DNA from 3 places in the Streptomyces sp. NPDC007901 genome. Region 1 is predicted to be linked to each of the others. Evidence: riboswitches for the same ligand, from Rfam matches in the RefSeq annotation. Region 1 holds a riboswitch; each other region holds the start of a gene.

Evidence for each region. A riboswitch is a leader RNA that binds a small molecule or an ion and turns the genes downstream of it on or off. The one in region 1 is predicted to bind cobalamin.
Region 2: linked by a shared signal. The riboswitch ahead of ACFZDK_RS19485 (CbtB-domain containing protein) and the one ahead of ACFZDK_RS04790 (ribonucleoside-diphosphate reductase subunit alpha) in region 1 are both predicted to bind cobalamin.
Region 3: linked by a shared signal. The riboswitch ahead of ACFZDK_RS09930 (cobalamin biosynthesis protein) and the one ahead of ACFZDK_RS04790 (ribonucleoside-diphosphate reductase subunit alpha) in region 1 are both predicted to bind cobalamin.

What each region holds. Positions count from the first base shown of each region.
Region 1 is NZ_JBIBKW010000001.1:1,003,752-1,010,607, forward strand. Features, by position in the region: gene ACFZDK_RS04785 (ribonucleotide-diphosphate reductase subunit beta) at 1-676, opposite strand, end outside; gene ACFZDK_RS04790 (ribonucleoside-diphosphate reductase subunit alpha) at 676-3,069, opposite strand; cobalamin riboswitch at 3,194-3,342, opposite strand; gene mctP (monocarboxylate uptake permease MctP) at 3,523-5,151, opposite strand; gene ACFZDK_RS04800 (DUF3311 domain-containing protein) at 5,148-5,417, opposite strand; gene ACFZDK_RS04805 (GntR family transcriptional regulator) at 5,568-6,332, opposite strand; gene ACFZDK_RS04810 (extracellular solute-binding protein) at 6,691-6,856, shown strand, end outside.
Region 2 is NZ_JBIBKW010000005.1:431,657-438,512, reverse strand. Features, by position in the region: gene ACFZDK_RS19510 (hypothetical protein) at 1-93, shown strand, start outside; gene ACFZDK_RS19505 (hypothetical protein) at 124-252, opposite strand; gene ACFZDK_RS19500 (zinc-binding dehydrogenase) at 285-1,211, shown strand; gene ACFZDK_RS19495 (MarR family transcriptional regulator) at 1,358-1,837, opposite strand; partial or broken gene ACFZDK_RS19490 (enoyl-CoA hydratase/isomerase family protein) at 1,997-2,500, shown strand; cobalamin riboswitch at 2,568-2,708, shown strand; gene ACFZDK_RS19485 (CbtB-domain containing protein) at 2,745-2,966, shown strand; gene ACFZDK_RS19480 (CbtA family protein) at 2,989-3,744, shown strand; gene ACFZDK_RS19475 (hypothetical protein) at 3,836-3,985, opposite strand; gene ACFZDK_RS19470 (barstar family protein) at 4,139-4,525, shown strand; gene pgm (phosphoglucomutase (alpha-D-glucose-1,6-bisphosphate-dependent)) at 4,647-6,287, shown strand; gene ACFZDK_RS19460 (AAA family ATPase) at 6,462-6,856, opposite strand, start outside.
Region 3 is NZ_JBIBKW010000002.1:903,509-910,364, forward strand. Features, by position in the region: gene ACFZDK_RS09925 (cobyric acid synthase) at 1-1,496, opposite strand, end outside; gene ACFZDK_RS09930 (cobalamin biosynthesis protein) at 1,493-2,434, opposite strand; cobalamin riboswitch at 2,534-2,676, opposite strand; gene ACFZDK_RS09935 (hypothetical protein) at 2,804-3,031, opposite strand; gene ACFZDK_RS09940 (inorganic phosphate transporter) at 3,050-4,288, opposite strand; gene ACFZDK_RS09945 (GH25 family lysozyme) at 4,465-5,223, opposite strand; gene ACFZDK_RS09950 (class II aldolase/adducin family protein) at 5,420-6,154, shown strand; gene ACFZDK_RS09955 (alpha/beta fold hydrolase) at 6,233-6,856, shown strand, end outside.

The sequences.
Region 1 (6,856 bases):
CCGTGTCGACGACGTCGAACGCGAAGCTCATGTGCATTGTCTCGTCGCGGAACACCCAGTTGGTGCCCGTGGCGAGACCGTGCAGCAGACCCCGGCTGCGCAGCCAGTAGACGTACGCGAAGGCGCCGTAGAAGAACAGGCCCTCGATGCACGCGGCGAAGCAGATCAGGTTGAGCAGGAAGCGGCGGCGGTCGGCCTGGGACTCCAGGCGGTCCAGGTTCTCCACCGAGTCCATCCACTTGAAGCAGAACTCGGCCTTCTCGCGGATGGAGGGGATGTTCTCCACGGCGGCGAACGCGGCGGCGCGGTCGTCCGGGTCGGGGAGGTAGGTGTCCAGGAGCGTCAGATAGAACTGGACGTGCACGGCCTCCTCGAAGAGCTGGCGGCTCAGGTACAGCCGCGCCTCCGGGGAGTTGATGTGCTTGTACAGGGTGAGCACCAGGTTGTTCGCCACGATCGAGTCGCCGGTGGCGAAGAAGGCGACCAGCCGTCCGATCAGGTGCTGCTCGGCCGGGGTCAGCTTCGCGAGGTCGGCGACGTCCGAGTGAAGGTCGACCTCCTCCACGGTCCAGGTGTTCTTGATGGCGTCCCGGTAGCGCTCGTAGAAGTCCGGGTAGCGCATGGGGCGCAGAGTCAGCTCGAAGCCGGGGTCGAGCAGGTTCTGGTTACTGGGCATTACTGGCAGGCCTCGCAGGACTCGGGGTTCTCAAGGGAGCAGGCGACGGCGTCTTCGGCGGCCGTCTGCTGGACGGGGACGGGGACGGGGACGGTGGCCTGGGCCTGCGCGGCCCGGGCGATCCGGGTCGCCGGGCGCGAACGAAGGTAGTACGTCGTCTTCAGGCCCGACTTCCAGGCGTACGCGTACATCGAGGAGAGCTTGCCGATGGTCGGCGTCTCCAGGAACAGGTTCAGGGACTGCGCCTGGTCCAGGTACGGGGTGCGGGCCGCGGCCATGTCGATCAGGCCGCGCTGCGGGATCTCCCACGCCGTGCGGTACAGCCGCCGTACGTCCTCCGGGATCCACACGAAGTCCTGCACCGAGCCGTTCGCCTCGCGCAGCGCCTCACGGGTACGGGCGTCCCAGACGCCGAGGCTCTTCAGCTCCTCCACCAGGTACGAGTTGACCTGGAGGAACTCACCGGAGAGCGTCTCGCGCTTGAACAGGTTGGAGACCTGCGGCTCGATGCACTCGTACACGCCCGCGATCGAGGCGATGGTGGCGGTGGGCGCGATGGCGAGCAGCAGGCTGTTGCGCAGACCGGTGCCCGCGATCCGCGTGCGCAGGGCCGCCCAGCGCTCCGGCCAGGTGAACTCGACACCGTAGTGGTCGGGGTGCAGCACGCCCTGTGCGGTACGGGTCTTCTCCCAGGCCGGCAGCGGGCCGCCGCGCTCGGCGAGGTCGGCGGAGGCCTCGTACGCGGCGAGCATGATCCGCTCGGCGATCCGGGTGGAGAGCGCCTTGGCCTCGGGGGAGTCGAAGGGCAGCCGCAGCTTGAAGAAGACGTCCTGGAGGCCCATCGCACCGAGGCCGACGGGACGCCACTTGGCGTTCGAACGGCCCGCCTGCTCGGTCGGGTAGAAGTTGATGTCGACGACCCGGTCGAGGAAGGTGACCGCGGTGCGGACCGTCTCGTCGAGCCGCTCCCAGTCGATGTCACCGGTCGCCGTGTCGACGAACGCGCCGAGGTTGACCGAGCCGAGGTTGCAGACCGCCGTCTCGCCGTCGTCCGTGACCTCCAGGATCTCCGTGCAGAGGTTGGAGGAGTGGACGACATGGCCGGGGACGGCCGTCTGGTTCGCGGTGCGGTTGGCCGCGTCCTTGAAGGTCATCCAGCCGTTGCCGGTCTGTGCGAGGGTCCGCATCATCCGGCCGTACAGGTCGCGGGCCGGGATGGTCTTGCGGGCGAGCCCGTCGGCCTCGGCCCTGCGGTAGGCCGCGTCGAACTCCGCGCCCCACAGGTCCACCAGCTCCGGCACGTCGGAGGGGGAGAACAGCGACCACGGCTCGTCGGCGTTCACCCGGCGCATGAACTCGTCCGGGATCCAGTGCGCGAGGTTCAGGTTGTGCGTACGGCGGGCGTCCTCACCCGTGTTGTCGCGCAGCTCCAGGAACTCCTCGATGTCGGAGTGCCAGGTCTCCAGGTAGACCGCGGCCGCGCCCTTGCGCCGGCCGCCCTGGTTCACCGCGGCGACCGAGGCGTCCAGGGTCTTCAGGAACGGCACGATGCCGTTGGAGTGCCCGTTGGTGCCGCGGATCAGCGAACCCCGGGAGCGGATCCGGGAGTACGACAGCCCGATGCCGCCGGCGTGCTTCGAGAGGCGGGCCACCTGGTGGTAGCGGTCGTAGATCGAGTCCAGCTCGTCCATCGGGGAGTCGAGGAGGTAGCAGGACGACATCTGGGGGTGCCGGGTGCCGGAGTTGAAGAGGGTGGGGGAGGAGGGGAGGTAGTCGAGGCGGCTCATCAGGCGGTAGAGCGCGGCGACTTCGTCCAGCGCGCGCGTGGTGTCGTCCTCCGCGAGCCCGGCCGCGACCCGGAGCATGAAGTGCTGGGGGGTCTCGATCACGCGCCGGGTGATCGGGTGCCGGAGCAGGTAGCGGCTGTGGAGCGTGCGCAGGCCGAAGTAGCCGAAGCGGTCGTCGGCGGCCGGGTCGACCAGGGCGTCGAGGCGGGCCGCGTGGACCCGGGCGAACTCGGCGGTGCGGTCGGCGATGAGGCCCTCGCGGTGGCCGACGGCGACCGACTCCGTGAAGGATGTCACGCCCTGCGAGGCGGCCTCGGCGCGGACGGAGATCATGAGCAGGCGAGCGGCCAGCCGCGAGTAGGCGGGGTCCTCGGAGATCAGACCGGCGGCGGCCTCCGTGGCCAGCTCGCGCAACTCCACGATCATTTCGGCGGAGGCCTCACGCGAGGACCGGCCGCGCAGCGCGGCGGCGGCGACCCGGCCGGGGTCGGCGTCGGGGATGTCGGCGGTCAGCTCGGTCAGGATCCGCAGCAGGGCCGTTCCGGGACCGTCGGTCTCCGGCACGGTCGTGGTCGCTGAAGCCGGTTCGGCTGGCGCGATGGTCACGTGGGGCTCTCCCTCGCTCGGCACGGGGCCTGGCGGAGGGCAGCGGGCAGCGCGAGCGCGCGGGGCGCGCGTCGAGACCCTGGCCCACTCCACGAGGCCCGGACGTCAGAACACCCGGGCCGGATTGGCCGGGTGTGCTGTCGACAGGTCCTCGGACTGACTCTCGTGCACAGATGTGCGCAAGTACACCGTTGCGGGACAGTTCCGGATTCGCACCGGATTCCCCTGTGGTGACAGCGAGCATGAGCATACATCTAGTGCCGGGTCGTCGTGTCACCCCCAGATGTTGTGTCGCGGAGGTGTCGGAGCGTCAGGTGATCTGTACGGTGAGATACGAGGAGCGGGCCGCCGAGGGGGTGCTCTCGGTGGCCCGCTGCGGGTTGTGTGGGGCTGGTCGCGCCCACGCGGCGGAGCCGCACATCGATACAGCCCCGCGCCCCTATGGGGCGCGTTCTAGTGGGCGCTTCCTGCGACGGCCGGGGGGAGTTCGGTTTGTACGGCGGGGTCGCCCGCGTCGGCCGAGTAGTCCTGGGGCTGGGTCTCGTCGATGCCCTCGGGGGCCTTGAGGGCCTTGAGGGCGAAGGTGAGGACCACGGTGACCACCACGTTCATCACGAACGCCGTGAGGCCGATGTAGCCGATCTCGCCGATGCCGGGGATCTCCTTGGCGCTGCCGCCGAAGTGCTTCTGGGTGGGGGAGGCGACGCCGTAGGCCGCGACCGTGCCGTAGACCATGCCGACCGCCCAGCCCGCGAGCAGGGCCCAGCGGTGGAACCAGCGGGTGAACAGGCCGCCGACCAGGGCCGGGAAGGTCTGCAGGATCCAGATGCCGCCCAGGAGCTGGAAGTTGATGGCGACCGTCTTGTCCATGGTGAGGACGAAGACCAGCGCGCCGACCTTCACCAGCAGCGAGACGATCTTGGAGACCTGGGCCTCCTGCTTCGGCGTGGCGTCCGGCTTGATGAAGTCCCGGTAGATGTTGCGGGTGAAGAGGTTCGCGGCCGCGATGGACATGATGGCCGCGGGGACCAGGGCGCCGATGCCGATCGCCGCGAAGGCCACGCCCGCGAACCAGTCCGGGAACATGTTCTCGAACAGCTGGGGGATCGCCAACTGGCCGTTGGTGACCTTGACTCCGGCCGCGATGGCCATGAAGCCCAGCAGGGCGAGCAGGCCGAGCATCAGCGAGTACAGCGGCAGGATCGTGGTGTTGCGGCGGATCACGTCACGGCTCCGGGAGGAGAGCGTCGCGGTGATCGAGTGCGGGTACATGAACAGGGCGAGCGCGGAGCCCAACGCCAGCGTGGCGTACGTCCATTGGCCCGCCTCGGCCGGTGCCAGCGCGCCGCGCGGTTTGCCGGTCGCCGGGTTGGTCTGGGCGAACGCCTGGCCCGCCTTGGCGAAGATGTCGTCGAACCCGCCCAGCTTGATCGGGATGTAGATGATCGCCACCGCGATGACGAGGTAGATCAGCCCGTCCTTCACGAACGCGATCAGGGCGGGGGCGCGGAGGCCGGAGGAGTAGGTGTAGGCCGCGAGGACACCGAAGGCGATCAGCAACGGCAGGTCCTTCACGAACCAGTTGGTGCCGTCGCTGCCGCCGACGCCCATCACGTCGAGGACCGCCTGGATGCCCACGAGCTGCAGCGCGATGTAGGGCATCGTTGCCAGGATGCCGGTCAGGGCGACCGCCAGCGAGAGCCCCTTGGAGCCGAAGCGGCCGCGTACGAAGTCCGAGGTCGTCACATAGCCGTGCTTGTGGGAGACCGACCACAGCCGGGGCAGGAACGTGAAGATCAGCGGGTAGACCAGGATCGTGTACGGCACCGCGAAGAAGCCGGCCGCGCCCGCCGCGTAGATCGCCGCCGGTACGGCGACGAAGGTGTACGCCGTGTAGAGGTCGCCGCCGAGCAGGAACCAGGTGACCCAGGTGCCGAACGACCGGCCGCCCAGGCCCCATTCGTCGAGGGAGTGCTCGTTCTCGGCCTTGCGCCAGCGCGCGGCCAGGAAGCCCATGACCGTGACGGCCAGGAAGAAGAAAATGAAGACGCCGAGCGCGACGCCGTTCACACCGTCCTTCACTGCTGCGCACCCCCGCTCGTGCTCGCGGCCTTTCGGGCGCGCTGGTCACGCTGCCACAGCTGGTACGCGGTCATGGTGAGCGCGGTGGAGATCAGCACCCACAGCATCTGGTACCAGTAGAAGAACGGGATCCCGATGAACTCCGGGTCCGTCTTGGCGTACGAGCCCACCCACAGCATCGCCACGAAGGGCGCGACGAGGCAGACGGCGATGATCACGCGCACCGGTGTCACCACCGGGTGTCTCGTTTCCGGTACTTCCGACATTCAGCGGCTCCGTCCCCTGACCGTTCGCCTGTGTAATGCGCAGGCAATCTAGGTCACGGCGTCAGGGGAGCGGAAGACGCTGTCCGCGTATCGGTATGTCGATTCCGTGAAGGGTGGTCCGGGGCCGGTCCTGGCGGCCGGTCCCGGCGGTCAGTCCTGCGGGCGCTTGAGGCGGGCCACGAACTTGTAGCGGTCGCCGCGGTACACCGAGCGCACCCACTCCACCGGCTGGCCCTCGCGGTCCAGGGAGTGCCGGGAGAGCATCAGCATCGGCAGGCCCACGTCGGTACCGAGCAGGCCGGCCTCGCGCGGGGTGGCCAGCGAGGTCTCGATGGTCTCCTCGGCCTCGGCGAGATGGACGTCGTACACCTCGGCGAGGGCGGTGTAGAGGGAGGTGTACTTGACCAGGGAGCGGCGCAGCGCCGGGAAGCGCTTCGCGCTCAGGTGCGTGGTCTCGATGGCCATGGGCTCGCCGTTGGCCATGCGCAGCCGCTCGATGCGCAGCACCCGGCCACCGGCACTTATGTCGAGCAGTCCGGCGAGCCGGTCGTCGGCGGTGATGTAGCCGATGTCCAGCAGCTGCGAGGTCGGCTCCAGGCCCTGGGCGCGCATGTCCTCGGTGTACGAGGTCAGCTGGAGCGCCTGGGAGACCTTCGGCTTGGCGACGAAGGTGCCCTTGCCCTGGATGCGCTCGAGGCGGCCCTCGACGACGAGTTCCTGGAGGGCCTGGCGGACGGTGGTGCGGGAGGTGTCGAACTCGGCGGCCAGCGTGCGCTCGGGCGGCACCGGGGTGCCGGGCGCCTGGGTCTCCGTCATCTCCAGCAGATGCTTCTTCAGGCGGTAGTACTTGGGCACGCGCGCGGTACGGACGGCTGTCCCGCTCTCGTTCTCCGCACTGCTGACGTCGGTGCTCATGCTCCGCCTTCCCGGCTCTTGATCCGGCCATCTCGTGGCACGGCAGCGTACCGGGATTTCCCCTGCACGCTGCGTGATCCCCTTTGTATACCGCCGCAGGGCCTTTTGGTCTAGTCCACCAGTCGAGTGGTCTACCGGAATTGTCTCCTCCGTGGCTCGGGTTTTCGAGGGGTTCTTACTTAAAGGTTCCTGCATATGTAGGTCGCATAACGGCTGGTCGGAGCCTATTCGGCCACCCTTGACAGGCCTGGTGGTCTGGGCCAAGCTTCCGGCACTGGTCTACACCATTGGTCCAGGTCCCGGCCCAACGCTCGTGCGGGGAGGCAGGGGGGTTTGTGGCATCCCTGAGGAGGGTGGCGTGAAGCGCAAGCTGATAGCCGCGATTGGTATCGCGGGCATGGTCTTCTCCGTCGCGGCGTGTGGCAATGACAAGGACGGCGGCGACTCGAGCAAGGGCACGGACGCCAAGGAGCTGACCGTCTGGCTCACGGTGGACGCCCAGAACAACTGGCCCGACCTGGTGA
Region 2 (6,856 bases), on a different contig from region 1:
CTTCCCCCGGCGGGCGAGGCGGAGGCCGAGGCGCTGCGCCGCATCGTCGCCCAGACCCTGACCGACCTCCGCGCCCGTATCAACGGCGCCTGACCTGAAGGGATCCGGAGCACCCATGCGTACTCAGGCGGCCGTCTCGTACGGCCCGGACAGCGGCTTCACCCTCCAGGACGTCGAGATCTCGGACCCGCGCCCCGACGAGGTCCTGGTCCGCCTCAGCGCGGCGGGCATCTGCCACACCGACCTGGTCACGAAGGCCATGATGCCGGGCGGGAGTGCCCGCGGTGTACGGCCACGAGGGCGCCGGCATCGTGGAGGCGGTGGGCGCCGAGGTCACGGGTGTGCGGCCCGGCGACCGGGTCGTCCTCAGCTACAACAGCTGCGGCATCTGTGCCCGTTGCGCGGCGGGCCGACGGGCGTACTGTGCCCGGTTCGCGCCCCTGAACAACGCGGGGCACCGCCCGGACGGCAGCACCACCCTGAACCGGCAGGGGGCCGGGGTCTGGTCCTCGTTCTTCGGCCAGTCGAGCTTCGCCCGGCACGCCCTGGCCACCCGCGAGAACGTGGTCGTGGTCCCGGAGGACACCGACCTGGTGACCGCCGCGCCGATGGGCTGCGGCTTCCAGACCGGCGCGGGGTCGGTACTGAACGTCCTGCGCCCCGAACCCGGGTCCGCGCTGGTCGTGTTCGGCTGCGGCGGGGTCGGGCTCGCCGCGGTCATGGCCGCCGCCGCCCTGGGCACCGGCACGGTGATCGCGGTGGACCTCGACAGGGACCGCCGCGCGCTGGCTGCGGAGGTGGGCGCCACCCACACCCTGGACGGTGCGAGCACGGACCTCGGCGACCGGATCAGGGACCTCACCGGCGGCGGCGCGACTCACGCCTTCGACACCACCGGAGCCCCGTCGGCCATCCGCGACGCGGCCCTCGCCCTGGCCCCGCTGGGCTCCCTGGTCGTCGTCGGCCTCGGCGCGGCGGACATCGGCATCGACGCGATGGACCTCATCGGCGGCGGCAAGACGATCCGCGGCAGCATCGAGGGCGACGCCAACCCGCAGGACCTGGTCCCGCTCCTGCTCGACTGGCAGGCGGCGGGCCGCTTTCCGGCGGAACGCCTCGTCACGCCCGTCCCGTTCGAGCGGATCGACGAGGCAGTCGCCCGGATGAGCACGGACATCGTCAAACCGGTCCTCACGTTCTCGCCGGCGTGAGACCCGCCTCCGCCCCGGCCGCCCGCAACGGGCCCCCTGCGCCGACGCGCGCCTCGAACTCGGCCCGCAAGGCCGCCAACTCGGCCACGCGCGCGTCGACGACGACCCGGATCTTCTCCTCGGACAGCGCGCAAACCGCGTAGTCCCTAGCTCAACGGCCGGCCGGCGTCGCCCGTCGCCGCCAGGAGCCTGCTGCCGATCTCGTGCAGCTGCCGGACCTGAGTCCGGGTGAGCGGGTCGAAGACGAGACGGCGTACGGCCGCCACATGACCCGGTGCCGAGCCCACCACCTTGGCCCAGCCCGCCTCCGTCAGCGTCGCCACCGTGAAGCGGCCGTTGTCCCGGTCGGGCCCCCGGCGCAGCCAGCCGCGGTCCTCCAGCCGCCTGGCGACATGGGAGAGCCGGGACAGCGACCCGTTGACGAACACCGCCAGCTCGCTCATCCGCAGCGTGCGGCCGGGCGCCTCGGAGAGTCCCGCGAGCACCTGGTACTCGAAGTGGCTGAGTCCCGCGTCCCGCTGCAACTGCGCGTCCAGCTCCGCCGGCAGTCTGACCAGCATCCCGGCCAGAACGAGCCAGGCGCGCGTCTCGTCGTCCGCCAGCCAGCGCGGCTCGGGAGTCTCCATGGGGAAAAGCCTAGCTTGACGCCTCAAGTGATCCTACTGGCGGGTTCAGTTGACACTTCAAGCCGGTCGCAGCGTAGGTGTCAGCACGCCGGGGACCGACCACCGGGACACCAGCGACCCCGGTTCTTCGACGCCAACCTTCGTCGCCGTCGGCCGCCGCACTACCTGCCGTCCGGCTCGCTCCCGGCGTTCGTCGCCGACCTCGCCGGACTGCCCGTGCCCGAGGCGCTCGCCCGGTACGTACGGCAGGCGCCCGAAGGAGAACTCGACGGGCAGCGGGCCTGGATCGATGCCTGTCACGGCGGTGCGGACACCGTCGAGGAGATCGTCCACCGGCTGCTCGCCCACGGTGACCCGGCGGCCAAGGAGACGGCGGAGACCCTGCTCACCAAGTCGCCGACCGCCCTCAAGGTCACCCTCGAAGCCGTCCGCCGGGCCCGTCGGCTCGGTTCGCTGGAGCGCGTCCTGGACCAGGAGTACCGGGTCTCCTGCGCGACCCTCGCCACCCACGACCTGGTGGAGGGCATCCGCGCCCAGGTCGTCGACAAGGACCGCGACCCGCACTGGTCCCCGGCCACCCTCGCCGAGGTCTCCGACGCCGACGTCGACCGCTTCTTCGCCCCGCTCGGTGAGCGCGAACTGGGCCTCGCGCCAACGGGTTGAGCCCGGCCGACGACCGTCCACCAGGCGGGAGACGAAGATCACGCCTGGTGACGCGGTCTTGGCCGTGCCCCTGACACGCGGTACGGTCTGTCCGATATCGACGACGGCGAGACGGAAGCCGGTGGGAATCCGGCACGGTCGCGCCACTGTATGCAAGAGCCCCCGGGCGCTTGCGAGTCAGACCCGTGGCTGTCGTCCAACGCACCACCGAGATGGGACGCGAACTCCCAGAGGAGGTTCTGCCATGGCGCAGACCGTCGCTCCGCCGACAGCCAACACCCGTGCCGTTCCCGCCAAGCTGCCGCTGTCCGCGATAGCTCCCTGGGCGGTCTTCTTCGGCATCCTGATGATGATCCTGCTCTACTTCGTCGGCGCCGAGCAGGGCGCCACCTCCGTGTTCAACGGCACGGACGTCCACGAGTGGGTGCACGACGCCCGCCACCTGCTCGGCTTCCCCTGCCACTGACGCGAGGGACGCCGTACCGCCCATGAACTCCGCAACGGTTCGCAACCTCCTGGTGCGGGGCATGCTCGCCGGCCTGGCCGCCGGCGTGCTCGCCCTGGTCGTCGCCTATGTACTCGGTGAGCCGAACGTCGACAAGGCGATCAGCTTCGAGGACGCCCACGCGCACGAGCACGAGATGGAGGTCGTCTCCCGCTCCCTGCAGTCCACCGCCGGCCTGGCCACCGGTGTCCTGGTCTACGGGGTGGCCTTCGGCGGCATCGCCGCCCTCGCCTTCTGCTTCGCCCTCGGCCGCGTCGGCCGCTTCTCGCCGCGGGCGACCGCGCTGCTGCTGTCCGGTGGCGCGCTGCTCGCCGTGTACGTGGTGCCGTTCCTCAAGTACCCGGCCAACCCGCCCTCGGTGGGCGACCCGGACACCATCGGCAAGCGCACCACCCTGTACTTCCTGATGATGCTGCTCGGCGTGCTGCTGGCGGTCGCCGCGACCATCCTCGGCAAGCGGCTCCAGCCCCGGCTGGGGACCTGGTGGGCGTCCGTGCTCGCGGTGGTCGGGTTCGCCGTCGTCATCGGGCTGGCCTACCAGTTCCTGCCGGCCGTCAACGAGGTGCCGAAGGACTTCCCGGCCACCCTGCTGTGGCGGTTCCGGCTCTCCGCGCTCGCCATCCAGGTGACGCTGTGGGTCGGATTCGGGCTGCTCTTCGGCGAGTTGGCCGAGCGCGTACTCAACCCGAAGCCGGCGAAGGCCCGGTCCGCCCGCCGGACGGTCTCCGCGGCACACTGACCGACTCGACGACTCGACGACACGCGAGACGACCCGACGCGACACGCGAGGGCCCTTCGGCACCGCCGGGGGCCCTCGCGCACCCTCGGCCTCACTGTTCGGGCCGGGCCGTCGCCAGATAGGCGCGGACCAGCGCCTGGCCCGTCCGGCAGCGTGTGGGGTGGCAGTCGGGGCAGTGCCGCACATGGTCGAGGTAGGTGTCGTAGCGGTCCTGGGCGGCGGGCGCGAGGGTGTTCTCCACGGTGCGGCCTCTCGTGAGTGCCCCAAGGCGCGGGAGTTGACTGAAGTTCAGTATGTCCCGTCGGCGGCCTTTCGGAACGTCCGCCGCGCCAGTTCCCCGGCAGATCGGCGGCTTGTCCGCTGCGGGCCGTGCGACGGCCGTATCCTGCGGGCCGTGACGGTGACCTACGTACTGGACGGCGGCGGGATCAGGACGCTGGAGGACTTCTGGCGGGTGATCGGCGAGGCGGTCGACGGGCCCGGCGGCTACTTCGGACGCAATCTCGACGCGCTCGCCGACTGTCTCGGCGGCGGCTTCGGCACCCCCGAGGACGGCGCCTTCGTGTTCGAGTGGCGTGACCACGAGACCTCCCGGACCTGGCTGGGCCACGCGGAGACCGCCCGCCAGCTGGAGATCCGGCTGGCCCGCTGCCACCCCACCAACCGTGCCGCCGTCGCGGCGGAGCTGGCCGAGGCCCGGGCCGGACGCGGAGCCACCGTCTTCGACTGGCTGGTCGACATCTTCGAACAGCGCGCCCCGGGAACCCTGCGCCTGCTGTGAACCGGCCGTGAACCCGCCGTGTCTTCGCCGCCGGAGCCGGTGCCGCACTCGCGTCCGCCGCTGCTGACAAGGAAAGATGGGCGTCGAGCGATCGATCAACGACTGCGGAGGAAGTGGACTCATGCCGCATGAGCGAGCGGGCCGGCCGGCGGCTCCGGAGGACCTCGTCGACGTGGCCCGGCTGGTCACGGCCTACTACGCGCTGCACCCCGACCCGGCCGACCCCGCCCAGCGGGTTGCGTTCGGCACCTCGGGACACCGCGGATCGTCCCTGACGACCGCGTTCAACGAGGACCACATCGCGGCCACCAGCCAGGCCATCTGCGAGTACCGGAGCGGCCAGGGCACCGACGGCCCCCTGTTCCTGGGCGCCGACACCCACGCCCTGTCCGAGCCCGCCAAGGTCACCGCCCTGGAGGTCTTCGCCGCCAACGGCGTGACCGTCCTCGTCGACAGCGCCGACGGCTACACCCCCACCCCCGCCGTCTCGCACGCCATCCTCACCCACAACAGGGGCCGTACGAGCGGACTCGCGGACGGTGTCGTCGTCACCCCCTCGCACAACCCGCCCGCCGACGGCGGCTTCAAGTACAACCCGCCGAGCGGCGGCCCCGCGGCCTCCGACGCCACCTCCTGGATCCAGGACCGCGCCAACCAGATCATCGCGGGCGGCCTGAAGGACGTACAGCGCATCCCGTACGAGCGTGCGCTCGCGGCGCCCACCACCGGCCGCTACGACTTCATGGGCGTCTACGTCGACGACCTGCCCAGCGTCCTGGACCTCGACGCGGTCCGGGCCTCCGGGCTGCGGATCGGCGCCGACCCGCTCGGCGGCGCCTCGGTCGCCTACTGGGGCCGCATCGCCGAACGGCACTCGCTCGACCTCACCGTGGTCAACCCGTACACCGACCCCACCTGGCGGTTCATGACGCTGGACTGGGACGGCAAGATCCGGATGGACTGCTCGTCGCCGTATGCGATGGCCTCGCTCATCGAGAAGCGCGACGAGTTCCGCGTCGCCACCGGCAACGACGCCGACGCCGACCGGCACGGCATCGTCACCCGCGATGCCGGTCTGATGAACCCCAACCACTACCTCGCCGTCGCCATCTCCTACCTCTACCGCCACCGCGAGCAGTGGGCGGCGGGCGCCGGCATCGGCAAGACCCTCGTCTCCTCCTCGATGATCGACCGGGTCGCCGCCGACCTCGGCCGCCAACTCGTCGAGGTACCCGTCGGGTTCAAGTGGTTCGTCGACGGACTGGTCAGCGGTGCCATCGGGTTCGGCGGCGAGGAGTCGGCCGGCGCCTCCTTCCTGCGCCGGGACGGCTCCGTCTGGACGACCGACAAGGACGGCATCCTGCTCGCCCTTCTCGCCTCCGAGATCACGGCCGTCACGGACAAGACCCCGTCCGAGCACTACGCCGACCTCACCGCCCGCTTCGGCGAGCCCGCCTACGCCCGCATCGACGCCCCCGCGACCCGCGAGGAGAAGGCCCTCCTCGCCAAGCTCTCCCCGGCCCAGGTCACCGCCGAGACCCTGGCGGGCGAACCGGTCACCGCCGTCCTCACGGAGGCGCCGGGCAACGGCGCGGCCATCGGCGGCATCAAGGTCACCACGGACAACGCCTGGTTCGCCGCCCGCCCGTCCGGCACCGAGGACGTCTACAAGATCTACGCCGAGTCCTTCCAGGGCCCCGACCACCTGGCCCGGGTGCAGGAGGAGGCCAAGGCGGTGGTGATGACCGCCCTCGGCGCCTGACGCCCCACGCCGGAGGCGACGACCGGACCCGTCCGGACCACCGCCTCCGGCACCTGCCGGATCCGGCGCTGTGAAGGGGAATCTGGATCGGCCGGACCCTTGTGTCCCGGACCCGCCGGGTGTGGCCCGGGCGGGTTGCTGGATGCGTCTCTGTGACGGGGCAATCCGGCACGGTCAGGTCGCGAAGGTGCGTCGGCGTGTTCGGGCGTCGGCCAGGGCCGCGGCAGCCCGGCGGGCGCTCTCGGCGAGATATGTCGAACCCCAGGCGTGTGCGGTGCGTTCGGCGAGGGCGTAGCCGTCTGCTGCCGCGCGGTCGTCGCCGAGGAGGCGGTGCAGGTCGGCGAGGGCGTGGGCGAGGGGGCGGCTGGCGTAGGCGGCGCCGGCGGCGCCGGCCAGCTGGTCGCGCAGGGGGAGCAGGTGCGTGAGGAGGGTCGCCGCGGTGTCGTGGTCGCGGTGGAGCACCGCGAGCTGGGCGCGGAAGTCGAGTTCCAGGCCGTAGAGGTGGTCGCGGAGCGGTTCCGCGGAGACGGGTACGGCCAGCGCCTCGTCGAGCCTGCCGAGGCGGGCCA
Region 3 (6,856 bases), on a different contig from region 1:
CCCGGTGGAATGAAAGGCAGTCCTTGCGGCGCGCCCGACTCGATGAGCCGCCAGAGCGCGTCGGTGTCCGCGTGCTGTTCGATCAGGTCGCCGAGCCGGTCGAGCTGCTCCTCGCGCAGCGCGGCGAACGAGGTGTCGGGGGCCGGCACGAACCGGCGGCCCGCGGCGGCCGCCACCTCGCGCAGGAAGGCCCGCCGGAAACCGTCCGACTCCAGGGAGCCGTGCCAGTGCGTGCCCCAGGTCTGCCCGACCCGGCACCCGTCCAGGAAGGGTTCGCCTCCGGTGACTTCGGCGACCCCGTGATGGATCTCGTAGCCCTCGACCCGCTCGCCGAGTGCCGTCCCCTCCGGCCGGGTAAGGATCTTCTCGGGGGCGAACCGCACCCTTAGGGGCAGCACCCCGAGACCCTCCACCCGCCCCCGCCGGCTCTCGACCTCGTCCTCGATGTGCTCGCCGAGGATCTGGAAGCCGCCGCAGATGCCGAGGACCGGCCGCTGCTCGGCGGCCCGGCGCCGCAGCGCGTCCGCGAGCCCCCGTTCGTGCAGCCACTCCAGGGCCCGGACCGTCCCCCGGGTACCGGGGACGACGACGAGGTCGGCGTCGGCCAGCTCCTCCGGCCGGTCCACGAACCGCACCACGACCCCGGGTTCGGCGGCCAGCGCGTCCACGTCCGTGAAGTTGGACATCAGGGGGATGGCACAGACGGCGACCCGGAGCACGTCCGCGCCGACGGGCGGGGCGACGGCCGACTCGCGGACGGTCCCGCGCAGGGAGACCCGGAGCCCGTCCTCCTCGTCGATGCCGAGGCCGTGCCGGAAGGGGAGGACGCCGTACGTCTGCCGCCCGGTCAGCCCGTGCAGCATGTCGAGCCCGGGCTCCAGCAGGCTCACATCCCCGCGGAACTTGTTGACGAGGAACCCGGCGACGAGTTCCTGGTCCTCCCGTGAGAGCAGCGCGACGGTCCCGAAGAAGGAGGCGAACACGCCCCCGCGGTCGATGTCCCCCACGACCAGCACGGGAAGCCGCGCATTGCGCGCGATCCCCATGTTCACGATGTCCGTCCGCCGCAGATTGATCTCGGCGGGACTGCCGGCCCCCTCACAGATCACCGCGTCATACGTGCCCCGCAACTCCGCCAGGCAGTCGAGCACGGTCCCGAGCAGCTTCTGCTGCCGCCCGCCGTGGTAGCCGCGTGCACTGAGTTCACCGACCGGCTTGCCGAGCAGCACGACCTGGCTGCTCTGCTCGCCACCCGGCTTGAGCAGCACGGGATTCATCAGCGCGGTCGGCTCGACCCGGCAGGCCTGCGCCTGCATGGCCTGCGCCCGCCCGATCTCGGCACCCTCGCGGGTGACGAAGGAGTTGAGGGACATGTTCTGCGCCTTGAACGGCGCGACCTTCACCCCCTGCCGCACCAGCCACCGGCAGATACCGGCGGTGACGACGCTCTTGCCGGCGTCGGAGGTGGTGCCGGCGACGAGGAGACCACCGTTCATGACGTCCGTCCCTTCGCGATGAGTCGTGCGGTGACGGTCGCGCCGAGCGCGAGCACACCGACGCGACGGGAGAGCCGTACCGCCCGCCGGATGTCCGCGACCGCCACGGCCCGCCCCTTCTGATTCAGCACGGGCCGGTGCTCGACCCGGCCGCCGTACGACAGCGTCCCCCCGAGCCGCACCCCCAACGCCCCCGCGAACGAGGCCTCCACGGGCCCGGCGTTGGGACTCGGATGCTTCGCGGCGTCGGCCCGCCAGGCCCGTACGGCGCCCCGGGCATCGCCACCGGCGACCGTCGCCAGTACGGCCGTCAGCCGCGCCCCCGGCCACCCGGCGACGTCGTCCAGCCGGGCGGAGGCCCAGCCGTAGCGCCGGTACCGCGCCGACTTGTGCCCGACCATGGCGTCCAGCGTGTTCACGGCCCGGAACCCCAGCAGCCCCGGCACCCCGGCCACGGCCCCCCACACCAGCGCCCCCACAACGGCGTCGCTGGTGTTCTCGGCGACCGACTCCACCACGGCCCGGGCGATCCCGTCGGGGTCCAGGGCCTGCGGGTCCCGCCCGCACAGATGCGGCAGCCGGGCGCGAGCGGCCTCGACGTCCCCCGCCTCCAGGGCGTGCCCGATGGCCCGCGCCTCGCGGGCGAGCGACGTGCCGCCGACGACGGCCCAGGTGGCGGCGCCGGTGAGGGCCATGGACGCGGCGGTGGACGGTCGTACGACCCGCTGGGCCAGGGCCCCCAGCGCCACGGCGCCGCCGGCGCACACGGCGGTGTGCAGCGCGCCCCACCCGCGGTGGTCCCGCCACAGCACCCGCTCCACGGCCCCGGCCGCCCGCCCGAACGCGGCGACCGGATGCCCCCGGCGAGGATCGCCGAGCAGCAGGTCACCGAGGAGGCCGGCGGCGGCGCCGTACGCGAAGACGCGATCGGCACCCATCGGCTCAGCCGGCCGCGGGGTCGGGGAAGGGCCGGGTACGGAACCTCGATCGGCAGCCGCGCATGGCGATATGTCCTCACTCAGGGTGTCCACGCCCTGGTTCGACGAGACCGGCGGTGAGAGTTCCTGGCTCCCGGGGATTGCTACCCCGGTGACAGTGGCGGGACCGCGCCGGATTCACACCGGCTTCCTCTCTTGCCGCCGTACATGGCTCAGGAAGTCCACCATGCCCCCGGAAGACCCGTCAACTTGCCGTTGACCTGCGAGGGGAGAGTGTGCGAAGACCCACACCGGTTGCCCGGCGGGACTCCTGGGACATGCCGAAGGCTCCTCCCCGCATGTGCCGGGGAGGAGCCTTCTCGGAATCGGTCAGGCCTTGGCCACGATCAGGTGGATGCCGTACGCCACGGCGGCCGCGCAGCCCGCGAAGCAGAGGTAGGCGGCGGTCACGGCGAGGGCCGCCGAGTTGCCCTGGGCGGTGGCGCGTTCGCGGGCGGAGAGGCCCTTGATGCCGAGGGTGAAGAGGGCCACCAGGCCCACCGCGACCACGAGGCTGACGCCGAAGACGGAGCCGATGGCTGCCCAGTCGATGTTCATGTCGGTTCTTCCTCGGGGTCAGACGGTGGCGGCCGGGTCGGTCGCGGGAGCGGCGGGGGAGGGGATGGTGGCCGTCAGGCCGTCCGTGACGGTGCCCGCGGGCGGCGGGGTCACGGCGGCGATCGCCGTGGTCACCACACCGGCCGGCTCGCCGGTTGCGGTGTCGTTGACGTTGCCGCTGTCCACGACCTCGCGGCGGGACAGCTTCCAGATCGTGGCGCTGGCGGCCACCAGGAAGACGGCGACGGCCGCGGTGCCCCAGTCGCCGAGGTCCGTCACGGACTCGGCGAGCGCGCCGACCAGCGCGGCGGCGGGGAGGGTGAGCAGCCAGGCGATCACCATGCGGGTCGCGGTGGACCAGCGGACCGTGCCGCCCTTGCGGCCGAGGCCCGCGCCTATCACCGAGCCGGAGACGACGTGCGTGGTGGAGAGGGAGAAGCCGAGGTGGGAGGAGGCCAGGATGGCGGTGGCCGCGCTGGTCTGAGCGGCGAAGCCCTGCTGCGGCTGAAGGTCGGTCAGGCCCTTGCCCATGGTGCGGATGATCCGCCAGCCGCCGATGTAGGTGCCGAGCGCGATGGCGAGACCGGCGGAGAGGATGACCCAGGTGGGAGGGTTCGAGCCGGGGGCGATCGAACCGCCCGCGATCAGTGCGAGGGTGATGATGCCCATCGTCTTCTGCGCGTCGTTGGTGCCGTGCGCGAGCGAGACCAGGCCGGCCGAGGCGATCTGGCCGGCGCGGTAGCCCTTGCGGGTGGCCTCGTCCTCGGCGTTCTTCGAGAGCGCGTAGGACAGTCGGGTGGCGAGCGTCGCCGCGAGGCCCGCGACGAGCGGGGCGGCGACCGCCGGCAGCAGGACCTTGGTGACGAGCACGTCGCCGTGGACCGCGCCGAAGCCGGCCGAGGCGACGGTGGCGCCGATCAGACCGCCCATGAGGGCGTGCGAGGAACTGGAGGGCAGGCCCACCAGCCAGGTCACGAGATTCCAGAGGATCGCGCCGACGAGGGCGGCGAAGATGACCTCGGGGCGGATGCCGTTCTCGTCGACGAGGCCCTTGGAGATCGTGTTGGCGACCTCCACAGAGAGGAAGGCGCCCACCAGGTTGAGCGCGGCGGACATGGTCACCGCGATCTTGGGCTTGAGCGCGCCGGTCGAGATGGTCGTGGCCATCGCGTTGGCGGTGTCGTGGAAACCGTTCGTGAAATCAAACGCGAGTGCGGTGACGACCACAATCGCGAGGATCAGCGAGAAGCTTTCCATTTACCCAGACAATCTTTAGAGGTCATCAGCCGTTGGACCGTAGGCAACCTGGATGAACGGAAGGTGAACTGGGGTGGGCGCAAGGGTGTCACTGTTCGGGTCCGCGAAGAAGGGCGCCTGGGCCGTAGTTCCGTTTCCGGTCCGGCGGCCCAGGTGCCCCTTGGTCGGCCTCGCGGCTAGAGGCCCAGGGTGAACGACTTCAGCCGGCCCATCGACCCGTTGAAGAGATTCTGGTCACCCGGCAGACTGCCGCTGTTGTCGTACTGCCAGAAGGTCCAGTACGACCATCCGGCCGGCAGCGATCCCGCGTCCGCCGAGCCGTGGCGGGCGATCCACAGCGCATGGTCGGCGGCGAAGGCGCTGCTGCCGCCGGTGCAGAGGTTCCACCAGTGGGTGGTCGTGTAGATCACCGGCCGCCGGCCGGTCTCCCGCTTCAGCTCGTCACTGAAGGACCTGATCCACTGGACCATCCTGGAGTTGCTCAGCCCGTAGCACCGGTGCTTCTTGTCGTACGGGTTGTACTCGACGTCGAGGGCGGGCGGCAGCGTCCAGCCGTCCGCGGTCCAGGTGCCGCCGTGGCTCACGAAGTAGGCCGCCTGCTGCGCGCCCGACGACTTGTCCGGCAGGGCGAAGTGGTACGCGCCCCGCAGGATCCCCGCCTTGCGCGAGCCGTTGTACTGCTGGCTGAAGTAGGGGTTGCGGTAGGTGGTGGACTCGGTCGCCTTGATGTAGACGAACCGGGCGCCTTTCGCCTTGGCGCTCGACCAGTCGACGTTCTTCTGGTGCGAGGAGACGTCGTGCCCCTTCGGCGGGCCCGCCGCGGACGCCGGCGTCCCGGCGAGCGCGGTCGCGGCCCCCACGAGGGCGAGCGCCGCCACGGACGCCGCGAGGACGCGGACGCGGTGGCGGTACGGCGGAGAGCTGTCACGGGCCATGTTTCCCCCCGGAATGGCAACGCGCACGGAAAATCGTCCAGAGATTATTGGAAGATCGGCCTATGATCGGCGATCTTCAGCCAAGCCTCGACATAGGACTCTTTGCAGTGATTTGCGCTCTACTGGATGCGGGACGCCGGGCCTGAAGTGCCCTGCCGCGCGGGCCGGTCGGGGTGTCGGCTGACAGGATCGGGCCATGGCTGAGCGGCGGCGGGACGAGCGTGACGGACGGGCCGAACGGGGTGGCGCACAGGGTGTGTCGGACCTGCGAAGGCGGGATGTACGCGCGGCGGAGGCGGGCGCCTGGCGGGAACTCGTCGCCACGGCCCGCCGCACCGTGACCGACGGACTGGTCGTCGGCACCTCCGGCAACGTCTCGGTCCGCGTCGACGACACCGTGCTGGTCACACCGTCGGGCGTGCCCTACGACCGGCTCACCGACGACGACGTGACAGGCGTGGACCTCTCCGGCCGGCGGGTGCTCGGCGCCTTGGTCCCGACCAGCGAACTGCCGATGCATCTCGCGATCTACCGCGCCACCGACGCCCGGGCCGTCGTCCACACCCACGCCGTCCACGCGACGGCCGTCTCGACGCTCGTCCCCGAGCTGCCGGCGATCCACTACATGTCCGGGGCCCTCGGCGGCGCCGTCCGGGTCGCCCCGTACGCGACCTACGGCACCGACGAGTTGGCCGAGAACATGCTCCGCGCCTTGACCGACCGCTCCGGCTGCCTCCTGCGCAACCACGGCACGATCACCTACGGCGCCACCCTGTCCCAGGCCTACGACCGCACCGCCCAGCTGGAGTGGATGTGCCGCCTGTGGCTGACGGCGTCCTCGGTGCCCGGCCTGACCCCGACCCTGCTCTCCGCGGAACAGGTGGCGGAGGCGGGGGAGAAGCTGCGGGGGTACGGACAGCGCAAGGAGTGAAGGCGGCGGTGCCCGGTCCTTCGGGGAGACGCGTTCCCTCCACTGGCCGCCGCCCCGGTCCGCCCCGACACTGGACAGGTGCGCCCAGTCAAAGTCACGGCCGCCGCCGTCGGTGCCGTACTCGCCGCCGGCGCGGCCGGTGTGGCCGCGGGGCGGTTCGCCAGTGGCGCCGCGCTCAAGGCGCCGCCGGGCCGGCCCCTGCCCACCGAACCCCGGCTCACCGTGCACTCCACCGCGGCCGGCCGCATCACCCTCACCCGGGACCTCGCCTCGCTGCGCCCCGGCCGGTACGGCCTGGCCGGCGACGGCACGCACGCGGTCGTCGGAGCCGTCCTGGAGTCCGCCGCGAGCACCCCGGACAGCGTCGTGCGGCGCCTGGAACGGGTGACGCACGGCACCCTGGAGACCGGCGACAAGGTCTGGCTCACGCCCAACGTCCACATCGGCGAGCCGGGGGCCGCGCTCGGCCTGGAGTGCGCCGACATCGACATCCCCGGCGAACTCGGCCCGCTGCCCGCCTGGTTCGTGCCCGGTTACCGGGACACCTGGGTGATCGCCGTGCACGGTCTGGGCGCCACCCGCGAGCTGGCCATGAACGTCATGGGGTTCCTGCACGGCCGCCGGCTGCCGGTCCTCGCCCTCGCCTACCGGGGCGACCTCGGCGCCCCGCGCCCCCCGGACGGCCTGAACCACCTCGGCGAG